2 regions of the Pseudarthrobacter quantipunctorum genome follow, and region 1 is predicted to be linked to the other one. Evidence: predicted binding sites of a transcription regulator. Region 1 holds the regulator's gene; the other holds the start of a gene.
The links. The regulator LexA, encoded in region 1, represses DNA repair genes until DNA is damaged. The targets are predictions, from matches to a motif close to TCGAACANNTGTTCGA.

Region 1 (5,791 bases):
CCACCTTGCCGGGCCATTCACCCATGCCTTCAGCTTCGGTGCCATGCTCCACGCCGGCCTCAAAAAGGACCTGGAGGCCTACGCAGATGCCCAGGACCGGCCGGCCGCCGGCCACCCGCCTGCCGATGAGGCGGATGCCGTCCACGGCTTTGAGCTCACGCATCACTGTTTCGAAGGCCCCGACTCCGGGAACCACCAGGCCGTCGGCGTTAAGGACGTCCTCGGGCTTGGAGCTCAGGATGACTTCCGCCCCGGCCCGTTCCAGCGCCCGCACGGCGGACCGGACATTTCCGGAGCCGTAATCCAGGACGGTGACGGTGGGCTTGCCCTCGGGCGAGGGCAGCTTGTGGGAAGCAGAGGGATCGATGATGGCACCGTCCCGCAGGACCTGGCCGCTCACAGCGCACCCTTGGTGGAGGGAATCCCCTCAACACGGGGATCAGGTTCCACGGCAGCACGGAGCGCCCGCGCGAACGCCTTGAACTGGGCCTCTACGATGTGGTGCGGATCGCGGCCCGCGATGACGTTCATGTGCAGGCAGATACCCGCGTGCAGCGTGATGGCCTCGAAGACGTGCCGGGTAAGGGATCCCGTGAAGTGGCCGCCGATGAGGTGGTATTCCTGGCCGGCGGGCTCACCCCCGTGCACCAGGTAGGGACGTCCGGAAACGTCAACGACGGCGTGGGCAAGGGCCTCGTCAAGGGGAACGGTGGCCTCGCCAAACCGGCGGATGCCGGCCTTGTTTCCCAGCGCGGTGCGCAGCACCTCCCCGAAGGTGATGGCTACGTCCTCCACGGTGTGGTGGACATCGATGTGGATGTCACCTGTGGCTTTGACGGTCATGTCGATCAGCGAGTGCTTGCAGAGCGCCGTGAGCATGTGGTCGTAGAAAGGTACCGACGTGTCGATGTCCGAGGTGCCGGTGCCGTCCAGGTTGATTTCCACGAGCACGGACGACTCACTGGTGGCACGTTCCATGCGCGCAGTGCGGGCCGCAGCCACGTTCGATCCGGTGGTACTCATGCTTTGGGTCCTTTTGGGCAGATGGGGTGGTTCAGGGCGTCCAGCGCCGCTGCTTCCAGTCTAGGCGGGAAGCGTGGCCTGGCTTGCAAGGATGCTTTCCAGGGATGTGAGGAAGGCTGTGGTTTCGGCCTCAGTTCCGGCCGTGACCCGGAGGTGGCCGGGAATCCCCACGTCCCGGATCAGCACTCCGGCGTCCAGCAGCTCCTGCCAGACCCGGTGCGGATTCTCCAGTCCGCCGAAAAAGACGTAATTGGAGTCCGACGCTGCTGGCTTGAGGCCCATCCGCGTCAGCTCCGACACGATGCGGTCCCGCTGCTTCTTGATGTCTTCCACATCCGCCATCAGTGCCTCGCGGTGCTGGAGGGCAGCCAGGGCAGTGGCCTGCGTGATGGCTGAGAGGTGGTACGGCAGCCGGACCAGGCGGAGGGCGTCGGCAACTTCGGGTGCGGCAGCCATGTAGCCCAGCCGGGCTCCGGCCAGCGCGAATGCCTTGCTCATGGTCCTGGACACGATCAGCCGCTCCCGGCCGGGCAGCAGCGTCAGTGCGCTTGGCGTCCCGTCGTGTGCGAACTCGTGGTACGCCTCATCCACAATGACGATGGTCTGGCTTGCTTCACCTGCCTCGTACACGGCCTCCACGACATCCAGCCCGAGCCCGGTCCCCGTGGGGTTGTTGGGCGAACAGAGGAAAACGATGTTGGGCTGCAGTTCCTTGACCTGCCGCGCTGCGGATTCGGCGCTGAGGCCGTAGCCTTCGGCGCGTTCACCGACGATGTATTCGGTGTCCGTTCCGCTGGCCAGCAGCGGATACATGGAGTATGTGGGCGGAAAGCCGAGCGCTGTGCGCCCGGGACCGCCGAAGGCCTGGAGAATCTGCTGGAGCACCTCGTTAGAGCCGTTCGCGGCCCAGAGGTTGGTCTCATCCAGGCCGTGGCCCAAGTACTCCGCCAGCGCTTTGCGCAGTTCCGTAAACTCCCGGTCCGGGTAGCGGTTCAGGCCCGCGGCGGCTTCGGATACCGCGGCGCTGATGGCCGCCCTCACGTCCGCCGGGACACCATGGGTATTCTCGTTGACGTTCAGAAGGATGGGGACGTCCAGCTGTGGCGCACCGTAAGGGGTAAGCCCGCGGAGGTTGCTGCGGAGGGGAAGCCGGTTCAGGCGTTCTAGCTGGTCATTCACCTGAACAGTTTAGTGCCCGTGCCGGACGCCGGAAAATGTGACGGCTTCCTGTTCGCCCTCGGCGTGCACCACTGGCTGATTCCATGAAGCCGCATCCGCCGGTCCGGACTCTGCTGCCGGCTATGGCAGCTCAGCCGGCGGGAACGAACAACTGCTGGCCGGGGAAGACTGCGCCTGCGGAGAGGTTGTTGAGCTGCACGATGTCGGCAACAACATCGCGTGCGTCGCGATCAGGCGCCACGGCGGCTGCGATCCCCCACAGCGACTGGCCGGGCTGGACCGTCACGGTGACCGCGGAGGTCGTCTGGAGCTCCGCGGCTGAGTCGGAGGCTTTTGCCGGGGAGTTGAAGAAGCCTGCCAGCGAGAGCAGCAGGGCGGCCAGAAGAACCAGGGGAATCCCGATCAGCACGATGCGGCCGCGCCGGGTCAGCCGCAGGGGCGGAAGGGGGGCCGGCCGTTCCGGCTGCCGCTCTTCAGGCCGGGACAGAAGGTGCTGCACAGAGAGCAGCTGTGGACGTGAACCCCGCGAAACAGATGTAGCTGACATGAACTGAGCCCTCCTGGACCATACTGTGCTGCCCGGATGTTCTGCTCCGACGCCCCCTGGGGCTTTCCGGTGCCATTTTCGAATGGCTGGTGTTCGCAGTAGAACATATGTTCGAACTTTGCTTCTTCTGTTTTAGCACCTATCAACGAACATTGTCGAGACTCGCTAGAACAAATGTTTGAAAAAGCAGTGTGGCTGGCCTAGTTTTGAACGAAAGAACAACCACCCGGACAGTCGATCAGCAGGGTCTGACATTATGGGGCGGGATCGTCCAGGGCCTTGCCGTGGAGAGGCCCGGCGGACACCGAAAGGCATTGGCGAATATGGCAGCAGCAGCCGCCGGGGGCAGGGCAACCGCGCAACCGAAGAGGACCGCCAAGGGCCTGACGCCACGGCAGAAGAAGATCCTCGAAACCATCCAGCGTTCCGTCAATGAGAACGGCTATCCCCCGTCCATGCGGGAAATCGGAGATACCGTGGGCCTGGCGAGCCTTTCCAGCGTCACGCACCAGCTGTCCCAGCTGGAAAAACTGGGCTACCTCCGCCGTGACCCGAAGCGTCCGCGCGCCATGGAGGTCCTGATGCCCCTGACTTTGGACGGCGGTGCGGCCAGGCCGGCAAGTCAGCCATCAGTGGCGCCACCAGGCGGCGGCGCCACTGTCACGGATTTGCCCACGGCCCTGGACACGGCAATGGTTCCCCTTGTTGGCCGCATCGCAGCTGGTGGTCCCATCCTGGCTGACCAGCAGGTGGAGGACGTTATGCCGCTCCCCCGGCAGCTGGTGGGCCAGGGTGAGCTGTTTATGCTCAGGGTGGCCGGGGATTCCATGGTGGACGCGGCCATCTGTGATGGTGACTGGGTAGTGGTCCGCCGCCAGGCGGATGCAGCCAACGGCGACATCGTCGCTGCCCTCCTCGACGACGAGGCCACCGTCAAGACGTTCCGGCAGCGTGACGGCCACACCTGGCTGCTCCCGCAGAACACGCAGTACGAGCCCATTCTCGGAGACCACGCCACCATCATGGGCAAGGTCGTGTCAGTGCTCCGGTCCCTGTAGCCAGGTTCCCCGCTGGATACAGCAGGTCCGGGCAGTGTTTGGCCCTGCGCAGGGCCAAACACTCCGCTCAGCCAAACACTGCCCCGGCCTGGGCATCAGGCGTTCTCGCCCGCCAGCCTCTCCAGGGCCGCGATTGCCGTCTTCCGGTCCGTTGTGGACCAGAACGGCGGCAGCGCTCCCCGGAGGAACCCGGCGTAGCGCTCGGTGGCCAGCCGGGAGTCAAGCACAGCCACCACTCCCTTGTCCCCCGTGGAGCGGATCAGCCGGCCTGCGCCCTGGGCGAGCCGGATGGCGGCATGGGTGGCCGAAACCGACATGAAGCCGTTTCCGCCTGCCTGTGCCACGGCCCGGGAACGCGCAGTCATAAGGGGATCGTCCGGCCGCGGGAATGGAATGCGGTCTATCACAACCAGCCGGCAGGACCCCCCAGGGACGTCCACGCCCTGCCACAGGGACATGGTCCCGAACAGGCAGGTATCGGGCTCGTCGGCGAACTGCTTCACCAGGGCGGTCATGGTGGAATCGCCCTGGCAGAGGACCGTCATGTCCAGCTTGGGGCGCAGCGCTTCGGCGGCTTCCTCTGCGGCGCGCCGGGAGGAAAACAGGCACAGTGCGCCGCCGCCGGACGCACGGATAAGGGCCTCGAGCTCGTCCAGTGCTTCCGGGGATGCACCCCTTCCGGGCTTCGGCAGGTGCCCGGCAACGTAAAGGATGCCCTGCTTGGGGTAGTCGAAGGGAGACCCCACGTCCACACCTTTCCAGCGCGGGGCACCCTCACCCACGAGTCCCAGACCGCCGGCGGCAGGCTCAAACGCTGAACCGATGGCCAGCGTGGCAGAAGTCAGCACAACCGTATGCCCGGCAAACAGGCCCTCCCGCAGCCGCCCGGCCACGGACAGGGGCGCAACGTTGATCAAAGCCGGCGCCGTCTCATCGGGCTGGGAAAACCCCTGCGCTGGATCAAAGGAGCTGGCGCGGGAAAACCACACTACTTCGCGGTTCTCCCGGGCAGCGAGGAGCCGTTCGCAAAGTTCCAGGATGAGCATCAGGCGGGACCGCGCAAGCTGCCTCCCGCCGTCGGGCGCTGCATTGCCGTCCCCCTTCGAATCAGAGAGGGCGGCCCGGCAGGCATCGCGCAGCTGGTCCACACAATCCAGCTGTTCGTCATTCAGCCCGTTGGGCAGCAGTCCGTTCGGCACTCCTGCTAGGGCAAGTTCCAGATTGGCGGCCGCGGCGTTGAGCGCGTCAACGGTGATGGCGGTGTGCTTGCGGGCACCGGCTGCAGCGGCATGGACCATGGCCACGGACAGCTGGCCGGAGACCGCCCCCGTGACCCGGTCCTGGAGTTCGTGCGCCTCATCCACCACCACGACGTCGTACTCGGGCAGGACCGCAAGCCCCTCAAAGGCGCTGACGGCGAGCATCGCATGGTTCGTGACCACAACATCGGCTTCCGCAGCGTCCTGACGGGCAAGTTCACTGAAGCACTCTGCTGCCATGGGGCACTTTTGGGCACCGAGGCATTCCATGGACGTCACGGAAACCTGGCGCCAGGCGCGGTCCGTCACACCCGGCAGCAGCTCGTCCCGGTCGCCCGTGGCAGTCTTCTCCGCCCACTCCCGCAGGCGCACCACTTCCTTGCCCAGCTGGGACGAGGGTCCGCCAGCGGCTGCCGCGAAGTGCGGCACACTGGTGTCCTCGCCCAGGCTGAACAGCTGGCCTTCCGCCGGTTCCTCGCTGGGGAAGCCGCCTTCCAGCTTGTGCAGGCAGACATAGTTGGACCGCCCTTTGACCAGGGCCACCTTGACCGGCCTGTCCAGGGCGGGAGTAATGGCTTTGAGCAGCCGGGGAAGGTCCCGGCCAACGATCTGCGTCTGGAGCGCAAGCGTGGCCGTGGACACCAGGGCGGGCTTGTTGCTTTCCAGGGCGTGGGCGATGAGGGGTATCAGGTAGGCCAGCGACTTGCCGGTGCCCGTGCCGGCCT
Region 2 (5,791 bases), 1.4 Mb from region 1:
TGGCCCATGCTGCCCGGGCCGCGGCGGTGACGGTTTCCCGGCCTGGTGCCAACCCGCCGACGCGGGCGGAGCTGGAGGCCGTCCTGGGGGAGTAGGCAGAACTGGCGCTTCGACTGCTCCGCAGGTGTCTTTTTGAGTGACCAAAACGACGCCTGCGGAGCAATCGATGGGCCTGCTACTCCTTCCCCAGCCCGGCAGCCGAGGTCTTCCCGCCCGTTACGTCATTGAGGGCGGTGAGGTTGAAGATGCCGTTGATGTCGGCCTGCTTGGTGGTGCCGGCAGCGACGCCGTCGGCCAGGAGCTTCTCGTAGGTTCCGGCAAGCGGGTCCACGGTAAACACGATGTTCTTCAGGGAACGGTCGATGACATCGGCCTTCAGCTCCGCGCCCGCGGATTCCTTGAGGGCGGCGTTGATGACGCTGGCCTTTTCGGCGTCGGCCGCGTCGTTCAGCCATTCGACTGACTTCACGTGGCCCTTGAGCAGCGCCTTCACAGTGTCCGGGTGTTCCGCTGCGAAGTTCTGGTTGACGATCAGGATGGTGGTGGGGAACTCGCCCGGTTTGCCGGACAGCGAGCCGTCCCAGAGGTCCTTTTCGTCCACCAGTACCTTGGCGCCGGCGGTGAGCACCAGGCGTGAGGCCCAGGGCTCAGGCAGCCACGCGCCGTCGAGCTTTCCGTCCTGGAAGAGCTTCAGCGTCTGGGCGTTCTCGGTGGGGTTGATGGCCACGTCGCCGCTGCCGTCGACGTTGGTCTTGTAGCCCTGGGAGGCCAGCCAGGCGCGGAGGGCAACATCCTGCGTGCCGCCGAGCTGCGGGGAAGCAAGGGTCTTGCCCCTCAGGTCCGCGGCGGAACTGATCTCCGGCTTGACCACCAGCTGGGCGCCGCCGGCCGCAGCGCCGGCGATGATGTTCACCGATTCGCCGCCGCTCTTCACGAATGAGTTGATGGCGGGGTTCGGGCCAATGTACGTGGCATCGATGGCGCCCGCGTTCAGGGCCTCGATCGCGGCCGGGCCGGCGTTGAACACCTGGGTGCTGAGCTTGGTGCCGCCGAGCTCCTCCGCGATGTAGCCCTGGCTGACTCCCACCAAGGCGGGGGCGTGGGTGACGTTGCCGAAGTAGCCCAGTTTCAGCTCCGCGGCCGGGTTGGCGGCGGGGGCGGCTTGCTGGACTGCGGCAGGGCCGCCGCTGTTCACGGCGGAGGCGACGGCGGCGCCCCCGCCAATGAGGGCAAGGATGCCGACGGCGATGCCTACCTTAAGGCCGAGCGGCCGTTTGGGAGCGGCGGACTGTCCGGCAACGATCCGGGTGGAGCTTTGCTGGGTCTGGGGGCTCTTGGGGCTCTGGCTGGACGGATCTGACACTGGAGTTCCTTTGCTGGGGCGGATGCTGAGACGAGATTACGGAGCGCCCGGCAGCGCCACAATCGTTCCCGTAGCGGGCGTTCACGGGACGTCGCGGGGGCTCAACAAGGCGTAGCGCAGCGACAAGAAACGTCGCCGGACGTCTTTTTCCAGGGGCGCCTGAAGGAGTGCCCCTGCGCAATGGGTCCCAAGGGTTTCCGGGTCACCGGGGCCTGTTTCCGGGCCTGAAGCAGACGTACGATCAGCCATGGAAAAGCTGAAATTTGAAGTGAAAATCAACGCTCCCGCCCAAGCTGTCTGGGCCACGATGCTCGATGATGCCACGTACCGGGAATGGACGAGCGCTTTCAGCGAGACAGGTTCCTTCTATGAGGGCGACTGGAACCCGGGCAGTGAAATTCGGTTCCTCGGCCCGGACGGCGAGGGGTCCGTGGGAGGGATGATCGCAACAGTTGAGGAAATCAGGCCGCATGAGTTCGTCTCCCTGCGATATCTCGGCCAGATCGTAGGTGGTGTGGAGGACAGGACCAGCGATGCGGCGAAGGGATTCATTGGAGCCCACGAAAACTATTCATTCACCGAAGCCGGCGGCGTGACGAGGGTCGAGGTGGAGCTAGACAGCGTGGACGAGTGGGCGGCAATGCTGAATGACACTTGGCCCGTGGCCCTCGCCAAACTCAAGGACCTCGCCGAAGCCCGGGCCTGACCTCTGGCCGTGGATGCCTGGGTGGTTCAAACAGCAGCCGTTTAGGCGGCTTTGACGAGCGGGAGTTCGTCCCAGTGGGTGGTGTAGCGGGGCGAGCGCATGTTCCGTTTCATGGTCCAGTCCAGGCCCGTTTTGATCCCGCCGTGCCCGAGGCCGATGGAACTGCGCCCGAAGCGGCTGCCCACGTCTTCCAGGAGGGTGCCGATGCGGCGTTCCTCGTGCCGGTTCTCGAACAGCTCCAGGGGGGATTGGTTGCCGGTGGGCCGCAGGTCCGTGAGCATGAGCCCCACTTTGGCGTACCTCAGGCCTTCGCGGATGTTGGGCAGCAGGGCGTGCGCCGCCCGGGTGAGCAGGAGAGGGTCCGCTGTGGGCATCGGCAGCGGGACACACACCGACGGATAGGACTGTTCCTGCCCGCTGAAGGGCGAGGTGCCGGCAAATGCCGTGAGGACTTTCGCCTGCAGCCCGTGTTTGGCCAGCCGCGCGCTCGCATTCTGGCCGTAGATGCTGAGGACCTGCCGCAGCCCGGCAGCGGTGGTGACCGGGCTGGCGAAGGAACGGGAGAAGATCAGCTGGTCCCGGCCCAGGCGTTCCTCTTCCATGGGGATGCAGGGCGTGCCGTTGAGTTCCAGGACGGTGCGCATCATGACCACGGAGAACTTGTCCCGGACGGCCACAGGGTCGGCGCGGGCGAGGTCCAGGATGGTGTGGATGCCGATCGCGTTCAGGCGTTTGGCCAGGCGCCCGGCGATGCCCCAGATTTCCTCCACGGACAGGCGTGCCAGCAGTTGCTCCCGCACGGCAGCAGGAACGCTGTCCCAGTGGCATACCCCGCCAAACGCGGGGTTGTTCTTGGCCCACTTGTTGCACAGCTTGGCCAGCGTTTTGGTGGGCGCGATCCCAACACATACCGGGACGCCGACGTTGCGGCGGACGGCGTTCTTCATGGTCCTGCCCAGGGCAAGCAGCTGCTCCGGCTGACCCTTCACCCCGAGGAAGGCTTCGTCGATGCTGTAAACCTCCAGCCACGCTGAGTACCTCCCGAGCAGCTCCATGACCCGGGCGCTGATGTCCCCGTAGAGCTCGTAGTTGCTGGACCTGGCCACCAGCCCCCATTCCTTCGCGCGGGGCGCGAGTTTGAACCATGGCTCGCCGGTGGCAATGCCCAGGGCTTTCGCTTCGGGGGAGCGGGTCACGGCGCAGCCGTCATTGTTCGAGAGCACCACCAACGGCCTGCCCTCCAGCGAAGGATCGAAGGCACGTTCCGCCGAGGCGTAGAAGCAGTTGACGTCCACGTGGGCGATCTGCGGCATCTGCCGCATGATGGCAGGCTTGCTCATGGCCGTGCCCGCAGACGGCCGCGGCTAGACATGGTGCAGGCATCTCGTGGCCACGCCCCAGATGGTCAGCTCCGAGAGGGCAGGCACTTTGATGTCCGGATACTTTGGATTTTCCGCCTGCAGCACCACTCCTGTGGCAGTCAGGCGCAGGCGCTTCACAGTCAGTTCCCCGTCCAGTACGGCGATGACCACGGACCCGTCCTTCGGTTCCAGCGCCCTGTTGACGATCAGCTCATCACCGTCACTGATGCCGGCACGCTCCATGGAGTCTCCCGTCACCCGGACAACAAAGGTGCTGGTGATGTCCTTGATCAGGTGGGCGTTCAGGTCAATCCGGCCATCAAAGTAGTCCTGCGCCGGCGAAGGGAACCCCGCGGCGACGGGTACCGGCGAGATCAGCACCGAGAACAATGAGGCGCCCGCATCTATCACGCGGGGACCGATAATAACGCCCACAACACACCTTTATTCGAATATATGTTCGATTACTTCAGTGTAGCTCCTGGCCCTGACAATGCCACTCCTTGCGGAGTTGCACCCGATCAGTCCAACGGGGGCATTCAGTCTTGTTCCTTCCCCTATCAACCTGCCATCAGAGTGCCGGCTGGAGGACAGTGCCACGCACGGTTCCGGCCCAAAGAATTCGCGTATAGGCCAGGTGTTGCTGCTTTTGTTCAGGTACCGAGTAGGCGCCGTTCGTGGGCGAATGCAACCAGTTGGAGCCGGGTGCGGAGTTCCAGCTTGTCCAACACGCTGCGTAGATGACTCTTAATCGTGGCTTCCGAGACGAACAGGCTCTGCGCCATCTCGCCGTTGCTGAGCCCTTTTGCGGCAAGCAGGAAAACGTCCCGCTCACGCACGGAGAGCAGGTCGAGGACCGAAAGGTCCGGGCCGATTGCAGGTGCGTTACGCGCAGCGTGCTCGAAGAGGGAGTGAATGGAGCCTGGAGCGATCACAGAGTAGCCGGAGTGAACGGTGCGGATGGCCGCCAGCAGGAACTCCGGCTCAGCGCTCTTCAGGAGATACCCGCTGGCCCCAGCCTGCACTGCCTGTACCACCGCCTGGTCCCGGTTGAAGGTGGTCAATGCGATGATTTTGGGTTTGTCGGTGCCGGCATCAATGGCGTGCTGCACGATCTGCCGGGTGGCTTCGATGCCGTCCATGACCGGCATGCGCAGATCCATCAGCATCACGTCGGGACGATGTTCGATCGCTAGCTCTATCGCCTGCTTCCCATCCGAGGCTTCGCCCACGAGGCCCATGTCATCCTGGCTCTCGACGAGCATACGGATCCCCGCACGGAACAGATGCTGGTCATCCACCAACGTCACGGTAATTCGTGACCCGGTATCAGCCACGACCGTCTACACCTGGATCAGACGTTGACTGGCGTTCGAGGCTTGTCCGGGTGAGCACAAGTGCGGGTTCCGAACTTGCGATGTCAGTGAGCGGGGTTGTGGCTGCAGGGTGCTGGGCGTCGTTGCCGGACCCAGCCTCCGGGGCGCCGTACGGAATGAAGACCGTCACCCGGAAGTGTTCTCCGTCCGGGCCGGCCGTCAGCCAGCCGCCGGCGAGATGCGCGCGTTCGCGCATGCCGGGAAGTCCGCGGCCGAGCCGGGGCGGCCCCGGATTGGGGGCGGACTTCCCGGCCTTAGATATCGTCGAGGCCACATGCAGCGCGAGGCCGGGTCCAGTCCAGTCAAAGTGGAGACGCACGTCCGTGCCGCGGCCGCCGTGTTTGAGGGCATTAGTCAGGCATTCCTGGACGATGCGGAATGCGGCCACCTCCTGACCCGCTGAGAGTGTCACAGGCATCCCAGATTCGCTGGTGTGGATCTTCAGATTATTGCCTCGTTGCATGCCGTCAATTAAGGGCAGGATGTCGCTTAGCCGGGGCTGAGGCGTAACCATCCCGTCGTCGTGGACACCCTCGATGACACGCTGCGCGTCTACGAGCGCGCTTCGGGCCGACCGGGCGATGGTGTCCAAGGCGCTGAGCACGGCCTTGGGCTGGTCCTTGCTCAGATAGCGGGTCCCGTCGGCTTGCGCGGCGATAACTGCAAGAGAATGCGCGAGGACATCGTGAAGGTCCCGAGCGATGCGTGTGCGCTCCTGTTCGACAATTAGGTCTATTTCCGTCTCCTTCAGGCTGCTTTGGGCCAACTCTCGTGCCCGGAACAGGCTGCCACGTTCCTGATAGAGGGCGAGTAGAAGGCCGGCGGCTGCGCAGGCTGCCGCGATCAGGAGGAGCAGCGCGAACAACTGCCAGCCGTATCTCATGAACATTGGCTGGTCACCGACATTGATGGGCGCGAACCAGCCGACGCCCCCACCGTATCTCCACGAGAGCATGAGAACGGTCATGAGGGCTACGAAGACCAG

Region 2: a site for LexA is predicted at 3,879-3,894, ahead of WHH00_RS17870 (LexA family transcriptional regulator). Genes of this name have one in related genera too.

The regions. Positions count from the first base shown of each region.
Region 1 is NZ_CP148033.1:2,557,191-2,562,981, forward strand. Features, by position in the region: gene hisH (imidazole glycerol phosphate synthase subunit HisH) at 1-400, opposite strand, end outside; gene hisB (imidazoleglycerol-phosphate dehydratase HisB) at 397-1,023, opposite strand; gene WHH00_RS11615 (histidinol-phosphate transaminase) at 1,084-2,202, opposite strand; gene WHH00_RS11620 (LysM peptidoglycan-binding domain-containing protein) at 2,333-2,749, opposite strand; gene lexA (transcriptional repressor LexA) at 3,073-3,807, shown strand; gene WHH00_RS11630 (ATP-dependent DNA helicase) at 3,903-5,791, opposite strand, start outside.
Region 2 is NZ_CP148033.1:3,916,234-3,922,024, reverse strand. Features, by position in the region: gene WHH00_RS17890 (carbohydrate kinase family protein) at 1-95, shown strand, start outside; gene WHH00_RS17885 (ABC transporter substrate-binding protein) at 176-1,363, opposite strand; gene WHH00_RS17880 (SRPBCC domain-containing protein) at 1,611-2,069, shown strand; gene WHH00_RS17875 (Y-family DNA polymerase) at 2,111-3,409, opposite strand; gene WHH00_RS17870 (LexA family transcriptional regulator) at 3,434-3,865, opposite strand; gene WHH00_RS17865 (response regulator) at 4,084-4,740, opposite strand; gene WHH00_RS17860 (sensor histidine kinase) at 4,760-5,791, opposite strand, start outside.